Regions from separate parts of the Streptomyces sp. NPDC057900 genome, predicted to be linked through region 3. Evidence: predicted binding sites of a transcription regulator. Region 3 holds the regulator's gene; each other region holds the start of a gene.
The links. The regulator HrcA, encoded in region 3, represses chaperone genes, less so after heat shock. The targets are predictions, from matches to a motif close to TTNGCACTCNGNNNNNCNGAGTGCNAA.
Positions count from the first base shown of each region.

Region 1: the regulator HrcA is predicted to act here: its motif matches at 823-849, upstream of groES (co-chaperone GroES).
Region 2: the regulator HrcA is predicted to act here: its motif matches at 1,257-1,283, upstream of groL (chaperonin GroEL).

Region 1 is NZ_JBHVOI010000002.1:585,432-587,694, forward strand. Features, by position in the region: gene ACFVQ0_RS10030 (polysaccharide deacetylase family protein) at 1-473, shown strand, start outside; gene ACFVQ0_RS10035 (hypothetical protein) at 470-802, shown strand; gene groES (co-chaperone GroES) at 955-1,263, shown strand; gene groL (chaperonin GroEL) at 1,368-2,263, shown strand, end outside.
Region 2 is NZ_JBHVOI010000002.1:146,593-148,855, reverse strand. Features, by position in the region: gene thrC (threonine synthase) at 1-177, shown strand, start outside; gene ACFVQ0_RS07775 (MoaD/ThiS family protein) at 209-487, shown strand; gene ACFVQ0_RS07770 (cold-shock protein) at 920-1,126, shown strand; gene groL (chaperonin GroEL) at 1,445-2,263, shown strand, end outside.
Region 3 is NZ_JBHVOI010000011.1:49,584-51,846, reverse strand. Features, by position in the region: gene dnaJ (molecular chaperone DnaJ) at 1-685, opposite strand, end outside; gene hrcA (heat-inducible transcriptional repressor HrcA) at 686-1,702, opposite strand; gene ACFVQ0_RS29835 (MBL fold metallo-hydrolase) at 1,889-2,263, shown strand, end outside.

The DNA.
Region 1 (2,263 bases), on a different contig from region 3:
CGTACAGCGCCTTCCTCAGCGACTACCTGGTGCGCGACGACTACGGGTACTTCAAGGACGCGCAGGCCCGTGGCGTCACCATCAACAACCACACGCTCAACCACCGCTACCTGCCCGGCCTCTCCTACGACGAGCAGAAGCAGGAGATCTGCGACCAGCAGGACATCCTCCAGAAGCAGTACGGCGAGCGCCCCCGGCTCTTCCGGCCGCCGTACGGCAACTACAACGGCGACACCCTGCGGATCGCCAAGTCCTGCGGCATCACCGCCGTGCCCCTGTGGTCGGAGGAGGCGTTCCCCGACCACATGGAGTGGCGGGAGGAGGACCAGGACCTGCACCCCGGAGACATCATCCTCACCCACTTCCGCGGCAAGAAGGACTGGAAGGGCTCCATGCCCGACATGGTCCGGGCCGTCATGAAGGTCATCACGGACAAGGGATACGCCGTGGCCCGGCTGGAGGACTACGTATGAGAAGGGCGCACCGGCTGCTGGCCGGACTGCTGGCCGCCGGTGCGCTCCTGACCGCCACCACCGGCTGCGCGCAGTCGGTGGACCCGATCGAACGGCTCGGCCGCAAGGCCGCGCAGCGGGTGAACCCGCCACCGAGCCGGGCGGCGGCGCGGCCGGCGGGCCCGCGCGCCGCCCAGGTGCCGCGGGGTGACCACGGGGCGCCGGGGGCGCTGGTCGTCGTCTCCTGCGGACGTCCGCCCCGGCCGGGGCGGACCGTGTCCGCCGCCGGTGAGATCCGGCACGGACGCCACGAGGGGCGTGAATTGGCACTCCGCTTGACCGAGTGCTAATCGCGGTCATAGTCTCAGTGCTGGCACTCCCCACTGGAGAGTGCCAGCAGTACTGTGCGACCGGCAGGTCCGGCACCCGCGACGACGGGCCCACCTGGTCGCCACCCAAAGACTGTTAACCCCGTGAGATCTCCGAAGGGGGAGACCGGATCGTGTCGACCGCCAGCACCAAGGTTGCGATCAAGCCGCTTGAGGACCGCATTGTGGTCCAGCCGCTCGACGCCGAGCAGACCACGGCCTCCGGCCTGGTCATTCCCGACACCGCCAAGGAGAAGCCCCAGGAGGGCGTCGTCCTGGCCGTGGGCCCGGGCCGCTTCGAGAACGGCGAGCGCCTTCCGCTCGACGTCAAGACCGGTGACATCGTGCTGTACAGCAAGTACGGCGGCACCGAGGTGAAGTACAACGGCGAGGAGTACCTCGTCCTCTCGGCCCGCGACGTGCTCGCGATCATCGAGAAGTAATTCACCCGACGTTTGCTTCTGTTCTGCGCCCCTGGCCCCCTGCGACATAACTAGCCGGGCGGCGAGGGGCGCAGTGCTTGTTTTTGAGAGGACAGTTCAGCTCCATGGCGAAGATCCTGAAGTTCGACGAGGACGCCCGTCGCGCCCTTGAGCGCGGCGTCAACAAGCTTGCCGACACGGTGAAGGTGACGATCGGCCCCAAGGGCCGCAACGTCGTCATCGACAAGAAGTTCGGTGCGCCCACCATCACCAACGACGGTGTCACCATCGCGCGCGAGGTCGAGCTCGACGACCCGTACGAGAACCTCGGTGCCCAGCTGGTGAAGGAGGTGGCGACCAAGACCAACGACGTAGCGGGTGACGGTACGACCACCGCCACCGTGCTCGCCCAGGCGCTCGTCCGCGAGGGCCTGCGCAACGTGGCCGCGGGCGCGTCCCCGGCCGCCCTGAAGAAGGGCATCGACGCCGCGGTCAAGGCCGTGTCCGAGGAGCTCCTCGCGACGGCCCGCCCGATCGACGACAAGTCCGACATCGCCGCCGTGGCCGCGCTCTCCGCGCAGGACAGCCAGGTCGGCGACCTCATCGCGGACGCGATGGACAAGGTCGGCAAGGACGGTGTCATCACCGTCGAGGAGTCCAACACCTTCGGTCTGGACCTTGAGTTCACCGAGGGCATGGCCTTCGACAAGGGCTACCTGTCCCCGTACATGGTGACCGACCAGGAGCGTATGGAGGCCGTCCTCGACGACCCGTACATCCTGATCCACCAGGGCAAGATCGGCTCGATCCAGGAGCTGCTGCCGCTCCTGGAGAAGGTCATCCAGGCCGGTGCCTCCAAGCCGCTGCTGATCATCGCCGAGGACGTCGAGGGCGAGGCCCTGTCGACCCTGGTCGTCAACAAGATCCGTGGCACCTTCAACGCCGTCGCGGTGAAGGCCCCCGGCTTCGGTGACCGCCGCAAGGCCATGCTCGGCGACATCGCCACCCTCACCGGTGCGAC
Region 2 (2,263 bases), on a different contig from region 3:
GGCGTGACGAAGAAGCTGATCGAGGCCGGTCTGCTCGACCCGACGCTCACCACCGTCGTCCTGAACACCGGTGACGGCCTCAAGACGCTGGACGCGGTGGCCGCCACCTCGCAGGCGACGGCGACGATCCGTCCGAGCCTGGACGCCTTCCGCGCCGCCGGCCTCGGCACCAACTGAACCGACCGGGACTCCAGGAAGGACACCCACCATGAGCGTCAAGGTCCGTATCCCCACCATCCTCCGCACCTACACGGGCGGCCAGGCCGAGGTCCCGGCAGAGGGCGCGACCCTCTCCCAGGTCATCGAGTCCCTGGAGAAGGACCACCCGGGCATCGCCGCCCGCGTCCTGGACGACCAGGGCAAGCTGCGCCGCTTCGTCAACGTGTACGTCAACGACGACGACGTGCGCTTCGAAGGCGGCCTGGAAGCGGTCACCCCGGACGGCGCGGGAGTCTCGATCATCCCGGCCGTCGCCGGCGGCTGCTGAGCCCCGGGACCGGTCGGTCCCACTGCGCCGAGTCACCTGAATTGCCCTCTCCGCGACAGAAGCGGAGGGGGCAATTCTGCATGGTTGAACGCGGTAGAGTGTGGGAAGTCCCCTTCGCTGCCCGTGCCCGCCGCATATGAGAATGCGCCTCGCCACGACAAGATGCAGCCAAAGTACCTGAGCCTCTTGCGCCATAAGTCGCCTTTGCCTGGCCCGACTTGCCCAGGAATCTCATGAATTCCTCATATTCGGGTGATCGGTGCGCTTGAGAATTCTCGTCCGATTGACCTGTTGCAGAGGGCAGTTGGACAGATACATTCGGCCGCGGTCGACGCGTTCCGGCGCACGCACCCTCTCCTGTCGGAGGGTGAGTTCTGACCCGGGCCCGCGAAGTGCGGTCCTGTGCAAGGGCCAGTAATAGGGGAGTTAGGCATGGCTCAGGGCACCGTCAAGTGGTTCAACGCGGAGAAGGGGTACGGCTTCATCGCGGTCGACGGTGGTGCGGATGTTTTCGTCCACTACAGCGCGATCCAGATGGACGGATACCGCACCCTCGAAGAGGGTCAGCGAGTTGAATTCGAAATCTCGCAGGGCCAGAAGGGGCCGCAGGCGGACATGGTCAAGCTCGCTGTCGGCTGAGCTCGGCGCGGTCGGCCAACGACACTACTCACGCACGGAGGGCCCGTACCCCTGGGGTACGGGCCCTCCGTGCGTCCTGGGTCCGGTCGCACCCGCCGCCGTCCGGTTGTCCACACTCCGGAGGGGGGCGCTTGCACTCTCGGGGGTCGAGTGCTAATCATTGGGCTTAGCACTCTCCGGGTGAGAGTGACAGAAACTTGGACCGGGCCGGTGAGGCCCGCAGGTCTGCCGGGGCAAGGAACCGGCAGACGGCAGGCCGTCCGTCGCGGGCGCCACTCGGTCCGGAGAATCCACCCCTGTCCGGGAGGACCACTTCATATGGCCAAGATCATCGCGTTCGACGAGGAGGCCCGGCGCGGTCTTGAGCGCGGCATGAACCAGCTCGCCGACGCCGTCAAGGTCACCCTCGGCCCCAAGGGCCGCAACGTCGTCCTTGAGAAGAAGTGGGGCGCCCCCACGATCACCAACGATGGTGTTTCCATCGCCAAGGAGATCGAGCTGGAGGACCCGTACGAGAAGATCGGTGCGGAGCTGGTCAAGGAGGTCGCCAAGAAGACGGACGACGTCGCCGGCGACGGTACGACCACCGCCACCGTTCTCGCCCAGGCGCTCGTCCGCGAGGGTCTGCGCAACGTGGCCGCGGGTGCCAACCCGATGGCTCTCAAGCGGGGCATCGAGAAGGCCGTCGAGGCCGTCTCCGCCGCCCTCCTGGAGCAGGCCAAGGACGTGGAGACCAAGGAGCAGATCGCTTCGACCGCCTCCATCTCCGCCGCCGACACCCAGATCGGCGAGCTCATCGCCGAGGCCATGGACAAGGTCGGCAAGGAAGGCGTCATCACCGTCGAGGAGTCGCAGACCTTCGGTCTTGAGCTTGAGCTCACCGAGGGCATGCGCTTCGACAAGGGCTACATCTCGGCGTACTTCGCCACGGACATGGAGCGCATGGAGTCGTCCCTGGACGACCCGTACATCCTGATCGTGAACTCGAAGATCAGCAACGTGAAGGACCTCCTTCCGCTGCTGGAGAAGGTCATGCAGTCCGGCAAGCCGCTGCTGATCATCGCCGAGGACGTCGAGGGCGAGGCCCTGTCGACCCTGGTCGTCAACAAGATCCGTGGCACCTTCAAGTCCGTCGCC
Region 3 (2,263 bases):
TGCGGGTGCCGTTGTCGACACCCGCGGGGATCTTCACGGTGAGGGTGCGCCGCGAGCGGATGCGGCCGTCGCCCGCGCACTCCGGGCAGGGGGTCGGCACGACCGTGCCGAAGCCCTGGCACTGCGGGCAGGGCCGCGAGGTCATGACCTGGCCGAGGAACGACCGGGTGACCTGGGAGACCTCGCCGCGACCGCGGCACATGTCACAGGTCTGGGCCGAGGTGCCGGGTGCGGCACCCTCTCCGCTGCACGTCGTGCAGACGACGGCCGTGTCGACCTGGATGTCCTTGGTCGTACCGAAGGCCGCCTCCGCGAGGTCGATCTCCAGCCGGATCATGGCGTCCTGGCCGCGCCGGGTACGCGAACGGGGCCCGCGCTGCGACGCCGTGCCGAAGAACGCGTCCATGATGTCGGAGAAGTTGCCGAAGCCGCCCTGTCCGAATCCGCCCGCGCCACCTCCGCCCGAGGCGGACAGCGGGTCGCCGCCGAGGTCGTAGACCTGCTTCTTCTGCGCGTCCGAGAGGACCTCGTACGCGGCGTTGATCTCCTTGAACCGCTCCTGGGTCTTCGGATCGGGGTTCACATCCGGGTGCAGCTCGCGTGCGAGCCGCCGGAAGGCCTTCTTGATCTCGTCCTGCGAAGCGTCGCGGCGCACGCCGAGTACGGCGTAGTAGTCCGTGGCCACTTACGACTCCGCCAGGATCTGTCCGACGTAACGTGCCACTGCGCGTACCGCTCCCATCGTTCCGGGGTAGTCCATGCGGGTCGGTCCGACCACGCCGAGTTTGGCGACTGCCTCGTCGCCCGAACCGTAGCCGACCGCGACGACGGACGTGGAGTTGAGTCCCTCGTGGGCGTTCTCATGCCCGATTCGTACGGTCATGCCCGAGTCCTTGGCCTCGCCGAGCAGCTTCAGCAGCACGACCTGCTCCTCCAATGCCTCCAGCACCGGCCGGATCATCACGGGGAAGTCGTGCCCGAAGCGGGTGAGGTTGGAGGTGCCGCCGATCATCAGCCGCTCCTCCGTCTCCTCGACGAGGGTTTCGAGCAGGATCGAGAGCACGGTGGACACGGTCGCCCGGTCCTCGCTCTCGAAGGATTCCGGCAGGTCCTGCACCAGCTGCGGGACGTCCGCGAAGCGGCGTCCCACCACCCGGCTGTTGAGCCGGGCCCGCAGATCGGCGAGAGAGGTCTCACCGAACGGCGTCTGGCAGTCGACCAGCCGCTGTTCGACCCGGCCGGTGTCCGTGATCAGCACGAGCATCAGCCGGGCGGGGGCCAGGAGCAGCAGTTCCACGTGCCGCACCGTCGAGCGGGTCAGCGAGGGGTACTGCACGACGGCGACCTGCCGGGTCAGCTGCGCGAGCAGCCGTACGGTCCGTCCCACGACATCGTCGAGGTCGACCGCGCCGTCGAGGAAATTCTGAATGGCCCGGCGTTCCGGCGACGACAGGGGCTTGACGCCCGCGAGCCGGTCGACGAAGAGCCGGTAGCCCTTGTCCGTCGGGATGCGTCCCGCACTGGTGTGGGGCTGGGCGATGAAGCCCTCGTCCTCCAGCACCGCCATGTCATTGCGGACGGTGGCCGGGGAGACTCCCAGCTTGTGCCGTTCCGTGAGCGCCTTGGAGCCGACGGGCTCCTCGGTGCCGACATAGTCCTGGACGATGGCGCGCAGCACTTCGAGTCTGCGTTCGCTGAGCATCGCGCACACCTCCAGCTGTCTACCTCGGTCGATCTCGGGTCGTTCCCGGGACTCCTCCTGGCACTCTGTCCATTCGAGTGCCAGCAATCTCCCCGGTCAGTGTACGGCGACGGGGTGGGCCCCTAGCAAGGGCGACCGGCCACGCTACCGCGAGACCGCGCAGGTCGTTGCCGATAGCGTCGCCGTATGGACGTCGCTTGGGAAGAGTTCGGCTGGGAGCGGTTGGGTGACGGAATGGGCCGGCGGCGGCTGCCGGGCTGGGACGCGACGGCCGCGCTGGTGGCGGGAGCGGACGGGGTGCTGCTCTGCGACACCGGCTCGACGCTCCGGGAGGGCGCCGAACTGCGTGACCAGATCGACCGGCTGACCGGCCGGAGGGTGACACATGTCGCACTGAGTCATCCGCATTTCGACCATGTACTGGGCACGGCCGCCTTCGCCGGGGCGCGGGTGTACGGGGCGGCCGGACTGGCGGAGCTGCTGCGGACGGAGGCGGAGGAGCTGCGCCGCTCGGCGGTCACGCACGGGGTGCCGGAGCGGGAGGCGGCGGAGGCGGTGGCG